DNA from 3 places in the Cupriavidus sp. PB-02 genome. Region 3 is predicted to be linked to each of the others. Evidence: predicted binding sites of a transcription regulator. Region 3 holds the regulator's gene; each other region holds the start of a gene.
What was found. Region 3 encodes LexA, which represses DNA repair genes until DNA is damaged. Its sites were predicted from a motif close to ACTGTATNNNNATACAGT; they were not measured.

Region 1 (6,832 bases), 2.1 Mb from region 3:
TTTTAAAGCGCCGCGCGGCCGCAGGCAACCGCCTAAAAAAACGGCAGGCCGGATGGCCTGCCGTCGTCGTTGCCGGTCGAGCCGGCGTCAGTCGTTGGCGTAGATGTTCACGTCCTTGGTCTCACGGACGAACAGCGCGCCGATCACGAAGGTGATGGCCGCGATGATGATCGGGTACCAGAGGCCGTAGTAGATGTTGCCGTTCTGGGCCACCAGCGCGAACGAGATGGTGGGCAGCAGGCCGCCGAACCAGCCGTTGCCGATGTGATACGGCAGCGACATCGAGGTGTAGCGGATGCGGGTCGGGAACAGCTCAACCAGCATGGCGGCGATCGGGCCGTACACCATCGTGACGTAGATCACCAGGATGACCAGGATCACCAGCACCATGATCGTGTTCATCTGCGCCGGGTCGGCCTTGGCCGGGTAGCCGGCGGCGGACATGGCGCCGCTCACTTCCTTCTTGAACGCCGCGATCTGGGTCTTGCTGGCATCGTCGAAGCTGTGGCCGTTGGCAAGCTTGGCGTCGAAGGCCTTGATCTCCTTGTCGCCGATCTTGACCGTTGCCACCGTGCCGGCCGGGGCTTCCACCACTTCATAGCTGGCCGAAGACTGGGCCAGGGTGCGCTTGGCGATATCGCACGAGCTGCGGAAGTCGATCTCGCGGGCGATCGGGCTGCCCTGGAACGAGCACTGCTTCGGATCCGCGGTCACCACGATCTGGGCGCTCTGCTGGGCGCGCTCTAGCGCCGGGTTGGCGTAGTGGGTCAGCGCCTTGAACAGCGGGAAGTAGGTCAGCACGGCCAGCGCGCAGCCTGCCATGATGATCCACTTGCGGCCGATCTTGTCGGACAGCGCCCCGAAGAAGATGAAGAACGGCGTGCCGATCACCAGTGCGCCGGCAATCAGCAGGTTGGCCGTCTTGGCATCGACCTTGAGTACCTGGGTCAGGAAGAACAGCGCGTAGAACTGGCCGGTGTACCAGACCACGGCCTGGCCGGCGGTCAGGCCGAGCAGGGCCAGGATCACGATCTTCAGGTTACGCCACTGCGCGAAGGACTCGGTCAGCGGGGCCTTGGAGGTCTTGCCCTCTGCCTTCATGCGCTGGAACGCCGGCGATTCATTCATCGACAGGCGGATGTACACCGATACGCCGAGCAGCAGGATCGACAGCAGGAACGGGATGCGCCAGCCCCAGACTTCGAAGTTCGGGCCGGTCAGCTCGCGGCACAGCAGGATCACGATCAGCGACAGGAACAGCCCCAGCGTGGCGGTGGTCTGGATCCACGCGGTATAGGAGCCGCGCTTGCCGTGCGGCGCGTGCTCGGCCACGTAGGTGGCGGCACCGCCATACTCGCCGCCAAGCGCCAGGCCCTGCAGCATGCGCAGGGCGATCAGGATGATCGGAGCCGCCCAGCCGATCGTGGCATAGCCCGGCAGCAGGCCGACGATGAACGTCGACACGCCCATGATCAGGATCGTTACCAGGAAGGTGTACTTGCGCCCGATCATGTCGCCCAGGCGGCCGAACACCAGTGCGCCGAACGGCCGCACGATAAAGCCGGCGGCAAACGCGAGCAGCGCGAAGATGAAGGCCGAGGTCGGATCCAGTCCGGCGAAGAACTGCTTGGCGATGATCGCCGCCAGCGAGCCGTAGAGATAAAAGTCGTACCACTCGAACACCGTGCCCAGCGAAGAGGCAAGGATCACCTTGCGCTCTTCGTGGGTCATCGGTGCGTTCTGCGCGCCCCCTCCGGGCACCGCGACGTTCTGCACGTTTGCCATCTTGTCTCCTCCGTCTGGAATGAATCTCGGGCAAGGCGCGGCGACGCGGGAAAGGCCCGTGCCGCTGGCCGGGGAGCCTGAGTTGCAGTGGATTGTGGGAGGCGAAACTTACTGAGTTCTGACAGATTCGCGCGCAAAAAGGCCGAAATAATCGGGGTATACGCTAGCGGTGCGCGGTGCCTAGCATGCTGCGACGCACTCGCTTTCAGCCGTGCGATGGCTTCGGTGCGCGATTTACCGGCGTGCGGCTATGCAGCATCGATGCCTGCGCCGCGCGAAGCACCCTGCGAAGGGAGGGGGGCGGGCACGGCCTCGCTGTCGGTCGCCCTGTCAGCTTCGTCGTCGGCGCGGTTCATGCGCCAGGCATAGAGCGCGGCCATCAGCACGTACACCACCAGCGCGCCCTGGGCGCCGACCCAGAACGAGAACGGCCAGCCGAAGAAGTCGAAGCGCAGCTCGCGCGCGAACCATGCCACCACGAAGGTGACCACGAACCAGACGCACAGCAGCCCGGCGATCCAGCGCAGGTTGCGATGCCAGGCCTGGCGCTGGCGGGCATCGGGACGATAGGGGACCTGGCTCATTCTGCTGGCGGCTCGGTGGGACGGCGCAGCGTCACGCGGAAATGCGCGCCCGCAAGCCGCGGCGATTGTTGGTAGACGTGGTCGGAAATCTGCACATCGCCGCCGTGCTGCTGCACGATCTCGCGCACGATGGCCAGGCCCAGGCCGCTGCCTTCGGTATTGGTGCCGAGCACGCGGTAGAAACGCTCCATCACGCGTTCGCGCTCGGCCGGCGGGATGCCCGGCCCGGTGTCTTCCACGTCCAGGTAGGCGAAGGGCTCGAATGCATCGGCGCTGACACGCACGGTGGCATGGCCGCCGCGCGGCGTGTAGCGGATGGCATTGTCGAGCAGGTTGTTCAGCATTTCGGTCAGCATCAGCCGGTTGCCCTGCACCATCACCGGATGGTCGCTCGCATCGAGCCCCAGGTCGATCTCGCGCGCCCAGGCCTGCGGCAGCCAGTCCTTGACCACCTCGCGCGCCAGCGCCGACAGGTCCAGCGCCGCCATGCCGCCGGAGCCGGCCAGGTTCTCCATGCGCGCCAGCGACAGCAGTTGCGTGACCAGGTGCGCGGTGCGCTCCGAGCTGCCGGCGATCTGCGCCAGCGAGCGCCGCAGCTCTTCCGGCGACTGCTCGCGCTGGGCCAGCTCGGCCTGCATGCGCAGCCCCGCGAGCGGGGTCTTCATCTGGTGCGCGGCATCGGCGATAAATCGCTTTTGCGTCTGCACCGACTGGTCCAGTCGCGCCAGCAACTCGTTGAACGAGCCCACCAGCGGCGTGATCTCCTGCGGCGCGGCGCGTTCGTCGATGGGGCTGGTGTCGCCCGGGTTGCGCGTGCGGATGCGCTGCTGGATCGCAGTGAGCGGCGCGAGGCCGCGCGACAGCCCGAACCACACCAGCACCACCGCCAGCGGCAGGATCACGAACTGCGGCAGGATCACGCCCTTGATGATTTCGTTGGCCAGCCGCGCGCGCTTGTCCAGGGTCTCGGCCACCTGTACCAGCACCGGCTGCGTGCCGCTGACGTGCTTGAGGTCGATATAGGTATAGGCCACGCGCACGTCGTTGCCCGCCACGCGGTCATCCCGCAGGGACACCAGGCCCGCATGGCCCTGGTCTTCCTCGGACGGCAGCGGCAGGTCGTGGTCGCCGGCGATGTACTCGCCGCGCTTGCCCACCACCTGGTAGTAGATGTTGTCGGTCTCGTCGGCGCGCAGGATCTCGCGCGCCGACAGTGGCAGCTGCAGCGTGACGCGGCCGTTCACCTCGCGCACCTGCTGCGACAGCACGATGGCGCTGGCCTCCAGCGCGCGGTCGAAGGGGCCGTTGGCGATCGACTTGGCCACCAGGTAGGTCACCGCGATGCTCATTGGCCAGAGCAGCAACAGCGGCGCCAGCATCCAGTCGAGGATCTCGCCGAAGAGCGAGCGCGGCGCCGGATGCGCGGTGCTTTCTTCCAGGTGCGGCAGCGCCTCGGCCAGTTCCTGGTCGGCGGCCTCGGCGTCGGGCGCCGCGGTGGGGGAGGGGGGTGGCGCCGCGCGGTGCGGGCGCCGCCAGGGCAGTCGCAGCAGGCTCATCTCGACGGTGTGGCCTCAGGTCCGGTCGCGGGTTCGCCTGCGGAGAAATGAAATCGGCGGACGGGGTTTGTCAGTGTTGGGCAGCGACGGCCGGCTGGAATTTCTCCAGGCAGTAGCCCAGCCCGCGCACCGTGGCGATGCGGATGCCGCCCACCTCGATTTTCTTGCGCAGCCGGTGCACGTAGACCTCGATCGCGTTGTTGCTGACTTCCTCGCCCCACTCGCACAGGTGGTCCACCAGCTGCTCCTTGGATACCAGCCGGCCGCTGCGGGTCAGCAGGATTTCCAGCAGGCCGGTCTCGCGCGCGGACAGGTCCAGCATCTGGTCGTTCAGGTAGGCGATGCGCCCGACCTGGTCGTAGGACAGCGGCCCGTGGCGCATCAGCGTGGCGCCGCCGCCGGCACCGCGCCGCACCAGCGCGCGCACGCGCGCCTCCAACTCGGACAGCGCGAAGGGCTTGGCCATGTAGTCGTCGGCGCCCAGGTCCAGGCCCTTGACGCGCTCGTCGACGCTGTCGGCGGCGGTCAGGATCAGCACCGGCAGCATCGCGCCGCGCGCGCGCAGGCGCTTGAGCACCTCCAGCCCGGACATGCGCGGCAGGCCCAGGTCCAGGATCAGCAGGTCGAAGGTCTGGGTCGACAGCGCCGAATCGGCTTCGAGGCCATTGGCGACGTAGTCGACGGCATAACCCGAGTGGCGTAACGAGCGCGTCAGGCCATCGGCCAGCACGTCGTCATCTTCGGCGATCAGAATGCGCATGGTTTGTCTCCACCTGGCCGGCAGAGCCGGCGCCGGGAATCGGATGAACCGGGCGCGATGGGGCTTGCCAAGCATACTGTTTTTTTATACAGTACCCGCAATTCCGCACGGGCTGCCGGGCGCGTCATAATTTGCATGCCTGCAGCGTGGCCGCGCAGATAGCCGGGCCGGGGCGCTGACCCCGGAAAATGCCGGTACCGCGCCACATGCGGCCTATTTATACACCATTGATTCAAGGACGACCATGGACGACAAGAAGGCAGGTGCCGGCGTGAGCGCCGAGAAGCAGAAGGCGCTTGCCGCCGCGCTCTCCCAGATCGAGAAGCAGTTCGGCAAGGGCTCGATCATGCGCCTGGGCGACGGCGAGGTCGAGAAGGACATCCAGGTGGTATCCACCGGCTCGCTCGGCCTGGACATCGCGCTGGGCGTCGGCGGCCTGCCGCGCGGCCGCGTGGTCGAGATCTATGGTCCGGAATCGTCGGGCAAGACCACGCTGACGCTGCAGGTCGTGGCCGAGATGCAGAAGCTGGGCGGCACCTGCGCCTTTATCGACGCCGAGCACGCGCTGGACGTCAGCTACGCCAACAAGCTGGGCGTCAACGTCGGCGACCTGCTGATCTCGCAGCCGGACACCGGCGAGCAGGCGCTGGAAATCACCGACGCGCTGGTGCGCTCGGGCTCGATCGACCTGATTGTGATCGATTCGGTGGCCGCGCTGGTGCCCAAGGCCGAAATCGAAGGCGAAATGGGCGATTCGCTGCCCGGCCTGCAGGCCCGCCTGATGAGCCAGGCGCTGCGCAAGCTGACCGGCACCATCAAGCGCACCAACTGCCTGGTGATCTTCATCAACCAGATCCGCATGAAGATCGGCGTGATGTTCGGCTCGCCGGAAACCACTACCGGCGGCAACGCGCTCAAGTTCTACGCCTCGGTGCGCCTGGATATCCGCCGCATCGGCTCGATCAAGAAGGGCGACGACGTGATCGGCAACGAGACCAAGGTCAAGGTGGTCAAGAACAAGGTGTCGCCGCCGTTCCGCGAAGCCTTCTTCGACATCCTCTATGGCCAGGGCATTTCGCGGCAGGGCGAGATCATCGACCTGGGCGTGGACGCCAAGATCGTCGAGAAGTCCGGCGCCTGGTACAGCTACAACGGCGACAAGATCGGCCAGGGCAAGGACAACGCGCGCGAATACCTGCGCGAGAACCCGGACATTGCCGACGAGATCGAGAACAAGGTGCGCGCGGCGCTGGGCGTGGTGGCGATGAACCCCGTCGCGGCGGAAGTGGTGGAAGGCTGACCCCCGCCAGCGGCCGCTGCAGCAGCCGGAAGGCCGGAGCATCGCCGATGCGCCGGCCTTTTTGCTTTGGCTGCATGACGCAGTGCCAGCCCATGCCAATGCCCTGACCCCTCGATGGCAACCCGTCCCCCGCTTTCCCTCAAGGCCCGCGCCGTCGGCTACCTGTCGCGCCGCGAGCACAGCCGTACCGAGCTGGCACGCAAGTTGGCGCCGCATGCCGAGTCGCCCGAGCAGCTCGAGCAGTTGCTGGACGCGCTCGAGCGCGAGAACTGGCTGTCCAACCAGCGCTTTGCCGACAGCCTGGTGCACCGCCGCGGCGCCCGCTATGGCACCGCCCGGGTCATGCAGGAAGCCAAGACCCACAAGCTGGGCAGCGAAGAGCTGGGCGAACTGCAGGACCGGCTGCGCGCCACCGAGGCCGAGCGCGCGCGCGAGGTCTGGCGCAAGCGCTTCGGCTCGCCGCCGGCCACGCCCGAGGAGCGGGCCAAGCAGGTCCGCTTCATGGTGGCGCGAGGGTTTTCGCGTTCCGTGGTCGGCAAGATTATCCAGGGGGCGGACGAAGAGTATGGGGACGAGACTTGATACGTCGGTGCTCAAAGCCTCTCATTTTTCTGCCCGATTACCTGCACGGGCGGAAGGGTGTTTTCGCTGCATTGCGCCATTAGTCGTGGCTCCGCAGCCACGCCGCTGTCGTGCGCGACACCACGTAAATCCCCGTTACGGCTGGTGCGTTGCGGAAATACCTCGCGCAATGGCGCGCGGCCCGTGGTCGGCCGACAATGCGGCGCGACAGTCGCCGCACAAGGATGTTCCCGGGCAACGCGGCGCGGCATGTTAAACTCCCCAG
Region 2 (6,832 bases), on a different replicon from region 3:
ATCGCAAATGCGGCCCCCGATGGTTACACGATCGGCCATGGCAATACGCAGACTCTGGGCATCAACCCGAGTATGAATAAGGCCTCCAAGACGGCTGCCGATCATGTGCAACTGATTGTCCAGGTGGGATACACCCCGAACCTTCTGTCAGTCTCGCCGAAGCTTCCCGTCAACTCGGTGAAGGATCTGGTTGCATACGGCAAATCCCGTCCGGGCAAGCTGATGTTTGCCTCTGCAGGAAACGGCACTTCCGGTCACCTGAGCGGCGAGCTCTTCAAAAAGATGACCGGCATCGAAATGATCCATGTGCCGTACAAGACTGCGCCGGCTGGCGTCAATGACGTAATGGCAGGTCACGTTGACCTGGTGTTCGACAACCTGGCGGGGAGCCTTGCCGCAGCGAAGAGTGGAAAGCTAAAAGCCCTGGCTGTGACAGGACCCAAGCGCTCGCCGCTAATGCCTGATCTCCCGACTGTATCGGAAGCCGGTGTTCCCCAGTTCGAAGTTGTTGCATGGTCGGGTGTCATTGCGCCGGAAGGTTTGCCACCAGCCATTGCGCAAAAGATCAACACGGCAGTGAATCAAACGCTGAAGGACCCTCACGTTATCGAAGGGATGCGCGATCTGGGCTATGTCATCGTAGGCGGTACCGCGGCAGACTTTTCGACCGTTGTGAAGAAAGAACGCGCCAAATGGGGCGACATCGTTAAGCGCTCCGGCGCGGCGACTGACTAATCGGCGCACAACAACATGCCCGTCCCCATGAGTGGCGATGGGAAACTCTCCTGCTTCTCTTTCCCAGTCCACCAACTTAAGTTGAGGCCTCCTGCCTCGGAGAACACTCGTATGTCCGTTTTGGAAACTCTGGCCGATTGGATCACCACCCGAAATAGTGAGTGGCCCGAAAGCTGTTTGTCGCGCGCCAGTCATGCCTTTAGCGACACAATTGCCTGCATCGTCGCGGGAAGTGCGGACCCCGTAAGCACCAAGGTTGGAGCGGGCGTCAGCCTCTGGGGCACTGGTGCTGCCACGATCATCGGCACAAAAAAGAAAGCCCCAGCACCCTGGGCCGCAATGGTCAACGGGACCGCTGCGCACGTACTCGAAATCGACGACAACTACTACCCGGCACTGACTCACGCATCCGCCATCTTGGTGCCCGCCTTGATCGCCTTGGGTGACGAAGTTGACGCAAGTGGTGCCGATCTTCTGGACGCATTTATCGTTGGTCTGGAACTTCATGCGGTCCTGGGGCGTGGCGTCAATCGGTCGCACTACTTCGCCGGCTGGCATCCGACCGCTACCGTCGGCTGCATCGGGACAGCGGGTGCTTGCGCGCGACTTCTGAAGGTGGACAAGGCGGCCACGGTCGCCACAATGAGCCTCGCAGTAAGCATGGCATCTGGCAACAAGGCTCAATTCGGAACGGAGGCGAAATCGTTCCAATGCGGCATGGGCGCTTCAAATGCAATCGTTGCCGCACGGCTCGGACAAGCCGGGGTACAGGGCAATCCTGAAGTACTGGAAGACCCGCAAGGATTTCTCGCCCTGTACGGTGGTCCCGCACCTCGTGGCTGGGAGGAGCCGCTGAAGAAGCTCGACAACCCGCTTGCGCTGGAAGAGTTCGGACTCGCCCCAAAGCGCCACGCATGCTGCGGCTCCGCCCACAATTCCATCGACTGTGTCCTCGATCTGAAGCGGCAGCATGGCTTCTCGGCCGAGGACGTCGAGTCTATCGATATTCTGGTCGGTGCGAGCAACAAGAAGAATCTGCGCTACGACGACCCGCAGGACGAATTCCAGGCGCGATTCTCAATGCAATACAACATCGCGCTTGCCCTTTTGCAAGGGAAGGTCACGCTTTCCGATTTCACGGCAGATGCGGTAAAGCGTAAAGAGGTTCGCAAGCTTTTCAGTCTGGTAACGCTGAATGCCAGAAAGTTCGAAGACGAACCGAAGGACCCGGATCAGCGGCCTCCCCATATCGTCAAGATTGTCCTGAAGGACGGGACGGTGTTGGAAACGCAACGTGTCTACGCGCGAGGACTAATCCAAGACCCGTTCAATGACGCAGAGCGTCTCGAGAAAGTGCTTGAGTGCTGCGAGCCCGTGATGAACGAGGGTGATCTTGGGGAACTCGTGTCGCAACTTTCGTCGCTTCGCTCGCTGCCGTCGATTCGTACGTTGACTGAAGTGTTGGGGGGAAAGACGAATGACTAAAGCTCGGGCCCTTGCGGAGGTGAGGAAGTACTTCGAGGAAGGCCATTTCAGAGGTGATCTCGCACGCAGGGTGGCATACCGCTCAGTCAGTGGGGCCGATGCAAATGATGCCGACCTCCTCCCGTATTATGCCGAGGTGTTGGAACCGGACCTGACGGCAATGGGGTTCTCCTGTCGAACGATCGATAATCCAGTCCCTGGCGGGTCTCCATTCTTATTTGCCGAGCGCGTGGAGAATCCCGACTTCGTCACTATGCTGACGTACGGGCACGGCGACGTGGTTCCCGGCATGGATGAGCAGTGGGACGCAGGACTGTCCCCATGGCAACTGGTGGACCGCAATGATGCGTGGTACGGCCGAGGCGTTGCCGATAACAAGGGGCAGCACCTCGTCAATCTGACCGCGCTTCGTGAAGTGATAACGGCTCGCAACGGGAAGCTTGGATTCAATGTCAAGGCGCTCTTCGAACTGGGAGAGGAGCGCAGCTCGCCCGGGCTCCGACAGGTGTGTCGCCAACATGCGGACATCTTGAGCGCGGACGTGTTCATCGCCTCTGACGGTCCGCGCGTGAGCAAGGAACAGCCCACCATGTTCCTTGGTTCGCGTGGCTCTGCGATTTTTGAACTCACCTGCTCGTTGCGAAGCGGTGCGCTTCATTCAGGAAACTGGGGCGGAATCATGAAGAACCCGGCGGTAGTCCTCTCTGGTGCGATCTCGTCTCTCGTCGACGGGAAGGGTCGCATTCAGGTGGCGGGCCTGTTGCCGCCTCCCATTCCCTTCCCGGTCCGGGATGCGCTGTCCAAACTTAAGATTGACAGCGAAAGTCTTGGCCGAAAGATCGACGAAGATTGGGGTGACCCGACTCTCTCCGCTGCAGAGCGCCTGCTGGGTTGGAACTCCCTGGAGGTGCTCACCCTAAAAGCCGGCAATCCCGAGAAGCCCGCCAATGCTATTCCGCCGGTAGCAAGCGCGTTCTTGCAGCTTCGGTTCGTAGTAGGGACCGCATGGGAATCCATTGAAGAGGTCGTTCGCCAACACCTGGACCAAGCCGGCTATACAGATGTCCAAGTGCGATTGCTGAGAGGATCGCCGGCAACACGTTTGGACCCTGCGAGTCCATGGGTCGAATGGGCCAACGAGGCGTTCCGCAGCGTCAGTGTACGGGAACCTGCAGTCGTTCCGAATCTTGGCGGCACTGTTCCCAACGACGCATTCTCCGACATTCTGGGCTTACCAACGATTTGGATTCCTCACTCATATCCAGGCTGCAAGCAACACGCACCGAATGAACACCTACCCATTGCGATCGCCGCTCAGGGCTTGGCCATCATGACTTCAGTATTTTGGGAACTCGGCGAGCCAGCCGCACGGTTGGCCCGCACACGCCAGCAAGCATCGGCGTGACCGCATCGGCGCCTAATCTCCTGGACGTAGGCTAAAAACTGTCATGTAGGTGCCAGCCGTTGGCAACGCAACTGGCCGAAGCGGAGTACCGCTTCGGCCATTCGTCTTTAAGCTACCGATCGTCGCAGAATGGCTCAGGTCGAATGAGAGGGTGGGGTCTTCCACATGCTGCACTAAGCGTCGAAATTTTTTCAGCGGGTAGGCCGCGTTTCGCGGCTTTTCCGCGCATTCGGGACTTGCGCGGCAGCGACCGCTGCCGCTCGGAGGACTGCAGGAAGTCTGTCTCCCCCCGAATCGCAGATGCCGTTTTCCCGTTTCAGTCAGCCTCGAATTGATGCGTCAATCCACGCAGGCGAGTACTGTCCGGAGCTACCCTCAAGTGTCCAGGGTCACGCTGGAACAGACCCAAAGAACCTTCGCATCCTGATCCCCGGCAGAAATGCAGGCATGGCCCATAGCGCTGTCGAAGTAGCAGGAGTCGCCAACGGAAAGAGTCAGGGGAGCGTAGAAGTCAGTATGGCCGCTGAATTCTCCGCCAAGAACAGTAATGGCAGGGCCATCCATTCGGCGCTTGCGTTAAGCGCAGCCCGCCATCCCCGTTCTCAGAGTGTTGATATGAAGCCCGAAGTCAACTTGGGGTCGCGGTCGATACGGCCCTGAGCACCAAGGTCGCATACGCCGCAAAGCAACTTGGCTGTTCGACCGACCTTATCGAAGGGCTGGCCACTCGACAAGGCTACCGTGAAGCGCTGAACCGAAGCCACGTATGGCACCTCGAATGTGGCCACGTCCTCCGGTGCCGGTGGCTGGCTTGTTCGGCCCTGACGACTCTTGCCGGACCTATTGCGGTCACGATTCCAGCGTCTGCCGACGCTGACGGGCAATCAAGCAGTCTCGGTCGAGAGTGTCGTAGCCCCGGTGCGGGCCCTTTTTATCGATCGTGCGACGGCATCCGCCATGTCGGAATGCCGTCCTCGAAACTATCGAACCACTCCCGGATCGCGTCGGCCACAAAGCTTGGATCACAAGTAGCGACATCCGGGACGCATGCGTGAATGAGGCCTTCCACGTCAAAACGTCGTTCCGCCTGAGCCCGCCAGGCGTCGCGGTCGCGGGCAAGTATAGCGAGATGCTGGTCTCGGAGCGGGGTGTAACGCATGGCTCAGACGGGGAATGGAGTTGCCCGGTATTGACGGCCACGTCGCCGATTTCTTGAACAGCTCGCTGCTTACGTCGACCAACGGAAACCGGAAACGCCCAGGTCTTGGCTCAGCGTCACGGGATTGCACGCCAGTCCGCCTAATTCCGGATTTCCAGTCCAGCAAAAGCGCACGTAGTCCGGCTAATTCCGGTTTCCTACACACCCCGCGCCACCCTGCGTCGCTACCCCTTGCGCTCACCACCGATACTGTATAAATATACAGGTATCGTAAACATCCTAAATCCTCGCCCACTGGCGAGCGATGCCAACTTCACATGACTGCGCAATCGTACGCAGCCCCACCCACGGCGGCGGAGGGATTTCTCTTCCCTGCGCCGACCCCAGCCGCGCCAGTCCCGGCCACGCGCCAGCAGGCGCTGTCGGCGCTCGAGCAGCGCTACCCCGGGCTCTGGCGGGCCGGCCAGCTGGGCCGTGCCGGCAGCGAGTCGGTATGCCCGACCGGGTATGACGCGCTGTCGGCGGAGCTGCCGGGCGGCGGCTGGCCGGCGGGCGGGCTGACCGAGCTGCTGACCACGCAGGGCGGGGCGGGCGAGCTGCGCCTGCTGCTGCCGGCGTTGCGCACGCTGGCCGGGGCAGGGCGCCGCATCGCGCTGGTGGCGCCGCCGTACCTGCCCAATGCGATGGGGCTGGCGGCGGCCGGGCTGCCGGCGCGCCAACTCTACTGGGTGCGCCCACCCGCCGGCACCGCCAGGGCCGCGCAGGCCGACATGCTGTGGGCGGCCGAGCAGGTGCTGCGCAGCCAGGCCTTCGGCGGCGTGCTGGTATGGCTGCCGACGGCCCGGCCCGAGGCGCTGCGCCGGCTGCAGGTGCTGGCGCAGGGCGGCGACGCGGTGGTCTGGGCGCTGCGCCCGGCCGCGGCGCTGCGCGAGTCGTCGCCGGCGGTGCTGCGGTTGCTGCTGGCGCCGCAGCCCGGCAATAGGCTGTCGATCACCTTCCACAAGCGGCGCGGGCCGGTGCGGGATACCCCCTTGCTGCTGCGCCTGGACGGGATGGAAGCGGCCACGCGCACGGCCGCCTGGCCGTCGCCTGCGCGGGCGCCTTCGTCCTTGTCCTCTTCTCCGTCTTCTTCCGATGCCGTACTGGATCGCGGTGCACCTGCCGCGCCTGCCCCTGGACGCACTGCAGCCCACCTGGCCTGAGCCGGCGCCCGCCCCGGGTCCGTCCTCCGCCACCGGCACGCTGCACCATGCGCTGCCGGTGGCGGTGATGGCGCAGGAGCAGGTGGTGCTGGCCAACGGCCCGGCGCTGCAGCTCGGCGTGCGCTACGGCATGCGCCGCGGCGGCGTGCAGGCGCTGTCGGCGGATATCGTGCAACTGGAGCGCGAGCCGAACGCCGAGGCCGCGCTGATGGAGGCGGTGGCGCTGGCGCTGCTGCGTTTCACGCCGGCCGTGACCTTCGACGAGGAGCCGGAATCGGCCACGGTGATGCTGGACGTCACGGCCAGCCTGCGCCTGTTCGGCGGCCATCGCGCGCTGTGCCGCGCGGTGCGCGCCTGCGTGCGCCAGCTCGGCACCATTGCGCAAGTGGGTTCCGGCCCGACCGCGCACGGTGCCGCGTGGCTCGCGCGCCAGCCGCTGCGGCGCACGCGGCGCGGCGTGGTGCGGCCCGCGCGCCGGGCGGTGGGCATGGCACGCCTGCACCGGCTGCTCGACGACCTGCCGGTGCAGGCCCTGCATACGCTGGCCGACCCGGCCTGGCTGGACGGCATCGGCTGCCGCACGCTAGGCCAGGTGCGGCGCCTGCCGCGCGCGGGCCTGACGCGGCGGCTGGGCCCCGCGCTGCTGGCGCGGCTGGACCAGGCCTATGGCGACGCCCCGGTGCGCTTTGCCTGGTATGCGGCGCCGCCCGCGTTCGCGCAGCGCATGGACCTGCCCGGGCGCATCGAATCGGCCGAAGGCGTGCTGGCCGGCGCGCAGCGCCTGTTGCTGGCGCTGGCCGGCTGGCTGGCGGTGCAGCAGGCCGGCGTCACGCGCTGCGTGCTGGT
Region 3 (6,832 bases):
CACGGGCACCGGGCACGCCTGCGTCAGGTGCAACGCCATCGCGGTTTCTTCCAGCGTGTCGGTCCCGTGTGTGATGACGATGCCGGCGACATCGGCTTGCGCCGACCAGTGCTCCAGCCGCGCGGCCAGCATGCCCCACAGGGCGAAGGTCATGTCCTTGCTATCGACCTGCGCCACCTGCTCCGCCTCGATACGGGCGACGGACTGCAGCGCCGGCAGCGCGCCCAGCAGCGAGGACACGGGCACGGTCGCCGCCTGGTAGCGCGCGCTGCTGGCGGGATTGCCGGACGCGCCGGCAATGGTGCCGCCGGTGGCCAGGACGACAATGCGAGGCAGTTGGGTCATGGGGGCTCAGGAATTCAATACAGGAGGGATGCGAATAGCCGATTGTAACGGCGGACTTGCCGAGGGCCGCGGCCTGAGCGGTCCACCGGCATGCCTATCCATGCGACAGCCCCGAAAAATTCTGCTTGCGCTCAGGCCGATACTGTATAAAATCACAGCATACTGTTTAAACATACAGTGCCCGGCCCGCCGGATGCAGGATTTCCGATTGTCTCGATCCCTTCGATCCCGACGGAATCCCATGCTCCTGGATCTTCCTGCGCGGCCCTGCACGGAACGGCGATCCCATGGCGACCCTGACACCCCGGCAGCAGCAGATTTTCGATCTGATCCGCAACACGATCCGCCGTACCGGCTTCCCGCCCACCCGCGCCGAGATTGCCGCCGAGTTCGGCTTCTCATCCCCCAACGCGGCAGAAGAACACCTGCGCGCGCTGGCCCGCAAGGGCGTGATTGAACTGACGCCGGGCGCCTCGCGCGGCATCCGCCTGAAGGTGTCGCGCAGCGATTCGGAGATGCCGGACCAGTTCTCGCTGCCGATCCCCGGCGTGATGCAGCTGACGCTGCCGCTGGTGGGCCGCGTCGCAGCCGGCAGCCCCATCCTCGCCGCGGAACATATCGACCGCCAGTACCAGGTCGACGCCTCGGTATTTGACGAACGCCCCGATTACCTGCTGCGCGTACGTGGCCTGAGCATGCGCGACGCCGGCATCCTTGACGGCGACCTGCTCGCCGTGCGCCGCGCCAGCGAAGCCCCCAACGGCAAGATCGTGGTGGCGCGCCTCGGTGACGACGTGACGGTCAAGCGCCTGCAACGGCGCGGCGGCCATATCGAACTGATTGCAGAGAACCCGGACTTCGCCAACATCATCGTGGAGCCCGGCCGCGAGGAGTTCTCGCTGGAAGGCATTGCAGTCGGCCTGATCCGCTCTTCCGGCTTCTAGCCGGGCACCGCGGGCCACAGGCCTGCGCGGGCCCGCCCCCGCTTCCATTGTTTTTTGCAGACGCCGCCCGGCTCGCCGGGTGTTGACCCCGCTTTTGCCTGAAAAAGAGGTGCAGCCATGCCGCAAATCCACCACGCCGCCATCCGCCGTCCGGTCAAGCCCGTGCCGTTCCGCCAGTGCAAGGGCGTGCGCGTCTACCAGGGCGCGCAGCGCCGCACCATGGTCGGCAGCATGGCCGCCATCTGCCGGATGCTGGAACTCGAAACCTCCGACAAGCTCGTTGCCTGATCGACAACGCGCGCCGGCACATGCCGGCGCTGGCGGCCGCCATGCATGTCGTTGCACCTTGGCTGCTGCTTAGCTGCGTGCGCAGGCCTTGGTTTCGGTTTCCAGCTCCTGCGGCGTCAGCTGCGGGAACCATGTGTCGCTCTTGCGCAGTTCCAGCGCCGTTCCATCGGGCTTGGCCGTCAGTGAAATCAGGTAGGCGTACTCGAACTGGCCGGTGGCGTTTACCTGGCCAATCCGGATCTCAGTCTGGCTCTTCGCCGGATAGCTAACGACCGTGGCCTCATCGCCGAGGTTATTGCGCAGGCATTTCGCCACATCGCCCATCTGCGCGGGCGTGAACAAGCGCATCGGAGGGCGCGCGCGAATATCCTTTTCGGACGTGCCGCTGGCGCACCCGGCCATCATTGCCGCGATCGCCACGCTGCAGCCGATCACCTTCGCTCGAACAGACATACCAACCCCTTGGGAATGCAAGGCGGGTATGGTACAGGAGGCACACGGATTTCGCGCGGGCTGCGGACGGCCTGCGCGCCGCCCTGACGCAAGCGCCACACATTGCCGGACATCGACCGATACCTCGACGCGCGGCGCCCGCGCCAGACTGTCGGCATCCACCCCAAAAGAGACCGACCGTGGCATCCCGCAATATCCACGTCATACCCGCCGGCGACCAGGGCTGGGCAGTAGCCGTCGCAGGAAGAAGCCATCGCTGCAGGGACCGAGAAAGCATGGCAGGATCGCGTCGAACTGTTCATTCATGGACGCGACAGGCAGATTCGGGAAAGGAATTCCTTCGGGAACGATCCGCGCAATATCCGGGGCTGACCAGGCTCGCAGAGAGCCAAGGCAATACCTGCGAAATATTCGCGCGACGAAGCAAAACGGGCGCCCTTGCGCGGCGCCGTTTTGGAGAAAACGATTTCCCGTCGCCCGACAGTCACGTCAACCTGCATTTCAATACAGTCCATTGGTGCAGCGGCTTCTAACGTGGCAGCATCCCCCTACAGGCAAAATGAAGGAGAAGACATGAACATTTCGTCGCGCGCCGTTGACGACTTGATCCGCATAGCTACGGCCGGGGGTGGGTTTCGCGTTGACGCTACCGTCCATACACTCGACGACCTGATCAGAATTGCTGCCGCCGCAGGCGCAAAGAGATCGCGTGTCACAGTCGTAGGAGCCTCGATTCACGGCACCGACAGCCTGGTCCGCATCGCGGCCGCAGGCAATGGAGCCGTCGAGTTCTTGGACTAAGTTTTGTAGCTTGACCAGGGTGAGTGCATGCTGCGTTGCCCAGATGCGCGGCGCCTCACCTCACTCTCCGATCTGTCAACTGGTCTGCCTGTGCTGGGCCGGGAGCCCTACGGACATGCCGCGCCAGATCTACCTGGTCGTCATGGCGCTCGCCTTCTTCGGCGCAGTCGCCTTCGGCGCCTATTCCAACTACCGCTGGATGAAGCGGCAGGTAGAGGAATTCTCTCACTGACGCAAACTCCATTGAAGGTCTGACTGGCATCGGACCAAATCATTCTCGTAGCGCTGCAAACTCAGGGCTGACGCATCAATCCTTGTCTCTGCCGCGACCGTTGCCACCATCGGCATCACGATTCCGCCCACGGTCATCACCGCGGTCACCGCCACGGCCATTGCCCCGGCCCTCGCCATGATCGCCTCGTCGGTCCCGGCCGCGATTCTCCGCTCGCTCATCGCCGCGATTCCACCCACGCTTCTCGCCGCGGTTTTCGCCTTGATCTCCACCACGGTTCCAGCTGCGGTTGTCACGGTCGCTCCAATCACGGCTCCTGTTTCGCTTCTCGTCCCGGTCCCAACCTCGATCCCAGTCACCGCCCCACTTTCGGTTGCCGCCGTAGTACCTGCCGCCGTCCCAATCGGAGTAACCGCCGCCGTAAATGGGGCGCGAGTGACCGCGGTGATAGTAGCCGTCATCGTAGGGAGCGACGGCGCAGCCGGTGAGAAGTGCTGCCGTGGCCACGGTGAGCACAAGAAGGGGTTTCATGGTGACCTGCGTTTGCAGTTAGCTAATTTGCCGCAAGGATACCGACGGGCACCTCCCCCTGTTGTAAGAAATCGTGTCCCACTGCGCGAGGTCGCGGCATGATCCGCGACCAGTTTCTGCTCGACATCGCACCCGAAAACATCGTCGATAACTTCGCCGGTGGCTGCGGTGCCAGCTGCGGCATTGAACTCGCTCTCGGCCGGCACGTCGACATCGATCATTGACCCCGCCGATCCCACGCTTGCGTTCGTACGCGAGGCACTGATGCGCATCGGCAAGATGAAGGCTTACCGCCTGCCGCAGCACGCCCAGGTTCGCATGTGCGCCAACAGCGTCAGCCCGCCGATGGCGGCAGCACTGGTAAGCGCCAACGTGCCTGAGATGGCGAGCTGGTCGGCGAAGGAATCGAAACGATTTGGAGTAGCCGCATGAGGCTACAAGCCAGTCTTAGTGTTCTCGACGCAAGCCTTTGCGTAAGCAATTGCTTCGGTCATCGCCTCTTCCTCGCTATTGAACGTGGCTTTGATCTTGTGTCGCAAGCCTGGGACAAACTCGTTTGCGTGATCGATTCTGCGCTCGAACAATACGGATGCCTCCCAGGCTCCAGATTTCGACTTCCAGACCGTGCAGTGGCAGTAGTACTCCCCCTCTTCGACCCAGGCATGGCTCGACATGGCGCCCTCCCATCGTTCCGAGGAATCCTAGTATGACGAAAGAACGTTCTTTGGCAAGATGGCGTCCCGTCCACGGCTACTTCGCCGCCATGGACACAGATTCGCGTACATGCCGGCGCGCACGGACTTGCCTTCCTTCGACTGGTCCTGGAAGTGCGTGGGATCGACCTCTTTCTTGAAATGTCGGCAACGGAGCCGGCGACGGTCTGCCCGGCTTGAATGTCCAGGGCTTTCCGCTTTGCCCGGTCATGCTGTGTATGGCAGCGGCCGGACTAATCCGCCCTGCAGCGATCACGGCAAAGCTGGAGCGGCGCGGCTGATGCGTGCGACTTTGCGGCGCACGCAAACCCGGCGACGACGCACCGCCACTACAACAGGAGAGAGGTGAAACGGGCTGCTGCGACGGAGTAGAAAACGAAAACGGCGCCGTGGGCGCCGCTGGAAGATTTCCGCTTTCGTTGGGATGTTCGCATCGAGAACTTACCCACACTGCATAAGTTATTGATGCGAAAGAGAATTTTGGGGTGGCTGATGGGACTCGAACCCACGACGACAGGAATCACAATCCTGGACTCTACCAACTGAGCTACAGCCACCGTAGAGGTCATCAGCGAAGCGCTGATCGACGAAAAACAAGATTATACAAACAGTTTTACGAGATGGCTAGTATCCCGCACAATTTTTTTTGAGAGGGTCACGCCCGGGGTGGGACCCACTTTGCCTCGAGCAGCACGGCTTCCTTGATTGCGTCGATGGTGTCGGCCTCGGTGTCGAACTGACCGAGAAGACGGCGCGACTTGCCGTTCAACACCGCTTCCTGGAGCGCCTTGCCGGCGGCGTCGGACGTGCCGCGCTGCCAGCAGTAGCGAGCGGTCCATTTGCCATCCTGCAACTGCTCGGCGACCCATACCAGCCGGAAGTCTTTAAAGACTTCGCCGAACGGCTCCTCATTTTCCACGTCCGATTTTTCCACGCTTGCCGCCTTCCCGGACCGTGCGAGGTGCCGCTCAGCCGCCAGCGCGTACTTCGCTGGCGCCCCGACCTCAGCATCGGTCCGCGTGCTTGAATTCGCTTCGCCTGTGGCGCTGCGAATGATCGTATCACGCTCATCAACCCGGCAGGCGAACCGCTCAGGGGTCGACGCGCCGCGCCTTGCGGCATATCAGCAATCGCGGGACGAGGGCGCGGCCCCCACCTCGGCAGGGTTCTTGGCGGACATGCTCGAAGCGATACTTTCGCCTGAGGGACATTGACCCCCTCGACTTCCCGTCAGGCAGCCCGCTCCCCAGCGTACTGCCTGCCTCTTTTCCCTCCTCGCTCTTTCCGCGCCGGCAATGCGCGGAACCGGAACCTCAGGGCGGCGCCACGGCCCAACCATCGTTAGTACAAGAAGGAGTGGGAATGCGAAAGCTGTTCTGGCGGATGTCGGGAATCGTGGCGATGACGGCATTGGTGGCCGCACTGGGCGGGTGCGCCGGCGGCGTGACGGACGGACGGGAATCTGGCATTACGACATACGGCACGCTGGATGTCGGCGTGAGCCATACGCGCTAGCGCGAGCGGGTGATCGATGAAACTCTCATGCGCAGTTGCCGTCAAATCCCTGCGTCTGGCGCAGGAATACTGAGCGCAAAAAAAAGAGTCCGCAGCGCGGACTCTTAACTTTAGCGATCTCAAATGCCCTGAAGGCAGTTGCAATGTACCTGTCATCTGCAAACTGCACCATTCGGGTAAACGAAGAGCGCGAAGCGCTCGGCGAACGGCGCCAAACAAAGCCGACGAAAAAAAAGCCCGCCGAAGCGGGCTGAATAATCAGTTGAAGAAAGCCCTGTATTCGAGGGCAGGCACAGTGTATGAAAGTGCCCTGCCTCGGCGAATTAGGGGAATCCCTTTGCGGACGCCAGTTTCCGGGCGAGGAGCATTTCAGGTGCCGCCCGCGCTACCCTCTGGCAAGCATGCACAATTCCGCAATTCGGATTTAGAGCAAAGGCTCGGCAATGCCACGGAGCAGGGCCTGCCGGCAGCATGCATTACGCCGCCAGGGGCGCGGAGGCTGGCGAGTGCAAATGCTCCCGGGCCTCTTCGAACAGCGCATCCACATCCGCGCGCGTACGCGCCGCATTCATCCGCTTTGCATCCGACAGCACGCGGCGCCAGCCCCGCCCGCCGGCAACACCACGGTGCAGGCCGAGCATATGCCGCGTGACGGCACCCATATAACCGCCCCGCTCCACCAGGTCGCCGATATAGCGCTGCATCGACAGTTCGACGTCCAGACGTGAAAGCACCGGCGAACTGGTGTCGCCATAGAAGCGTGCATCCATTTCTGCCAGCACATACGGCTGGTGATAGGCCTCCCGGCCAATCATCACGCCGTCGACGTGCTGCAGGTGACTCTCCATCTCCTCATAGCTGACAATGCCGCCATTGATCAGGATCTCCAACTCAGGAAATTCCTGTTTCAGCTGGTACGCAACTTCATAGCGCAGCGGCGGGATTTCACGGTTCTCTTTCGGGCTCAGGCCTTTCAGGATGGCATTGCGCGCGTGGACGATAAAGGTGCG

Region 1: recA (recombinase RecA) is a predicted target of LexA. The motif match lies at 4,761-4,778, and genes of this name have one in related genera.
Region 2: imuA (translesion DNA synthesis-associated protein ImuA) is a predicted target of LexA. The motif match lies at 5,033-5,050, and genes of this name have one in related genera.

Annotation. Positions count from the first base shown of each region.
Region 1 covers NZ_CM177694.1:535,361-542,192, forward strand. Annotated here, with positions in the region: gene AC10V3_RS02625 (MFS transporter) at 88-1,785, opposite strand; gene AC10V3_RS02630 (DUF4212 domain-containing protein) at 2,034-2,369, opposite strand; gene AC10V3_RS02635 (sensor histidine kinase) at 2,366-3,925, opposite strand; gene AC10V3_RS02640 (response regulator) at 3,996-4,685, opposite strand; gene recA (recombinase RecA) at 4,930-5,985, shown strand; gene recX (recombination regulator RecX) at 6,100-6,567, shown strand.
Region 2 covers NZ_CM177695.1:1,226,462-1,233,293, forward strand. Annotated here, with positions in the region: gene AC10V3_RS26375 (Bug family tripartite tricarboxylate transporter substrate binding protein) at 1-735, shown strand, start outside; gene AC10V3_RS26380 (MmgE/PrpD family protein) at 847-2,220, shown strand; gene AC10V3_RS26385 (M20 family metallopeptidase) at 2,213-3,625, shown strand; gene imuA (translesion DNA synthesis-associated protein ImuA) at 5,102-5,986, shown strand; gene AC10V3_RS26395 (Y-family DNA polymerase) at 5,919-6,832, shown strand, end outside.
Region 3 covers NZ_CM177694.1:2,782,310-2,789,141, forward strand. Annotated here, with positions in the region: gene AC10V3_RS13020 (asparaginase) at 1-345, opposite strand, end outside; gene lexA (transcriptional repressor LexA) at 633-1,289, shown strand; gene AC10V3_RS13030 (hypothetical protein) at 1,407-1,577, shown strand; gene AC10V3_RS13035 (hypothetical protein) at 1,647-1,997, opposite strand; partial or broken gene AC10V3_RS13040 (DUF2188 domain-containing protein) at 2,210-2,402, shown strand; gene AC10V3_RS13045 (hypothetical protein) at 2,333-2,530, opposite strand; gene AC10V3_RS13050 (hypothetical protein) at 2,604-2,831, shown strand; gene AC10V3_RS13055 (hypothetical protein) at 3,057-3,359, opposite strand; gene AC10V3_RS13060 (hypothetical protein) at 3,693-3,818, shown strand; gene AC10V3_RS13065 (hypothetical protein) at 3,859-4,026, shown strand; gene AC10V3_RS13070 (hypothetical protein) at 4,029-4,268, opposite strand; tRNA gene AC10V3_RS13075 (tRNA-His) at 4,789-4,864, opposite strand; gene AC10V3_RS13080 (hypothetical protein) at 4,963-5,241, opposite strand; gene AC10V3_RS13085 (hypothetical protein) at 5,670-5,822, shown strand; gene dusA (tRNA dihydrouridine(20/20a) synthase DusA) at 6,299-6,832, opposite strand, start outside.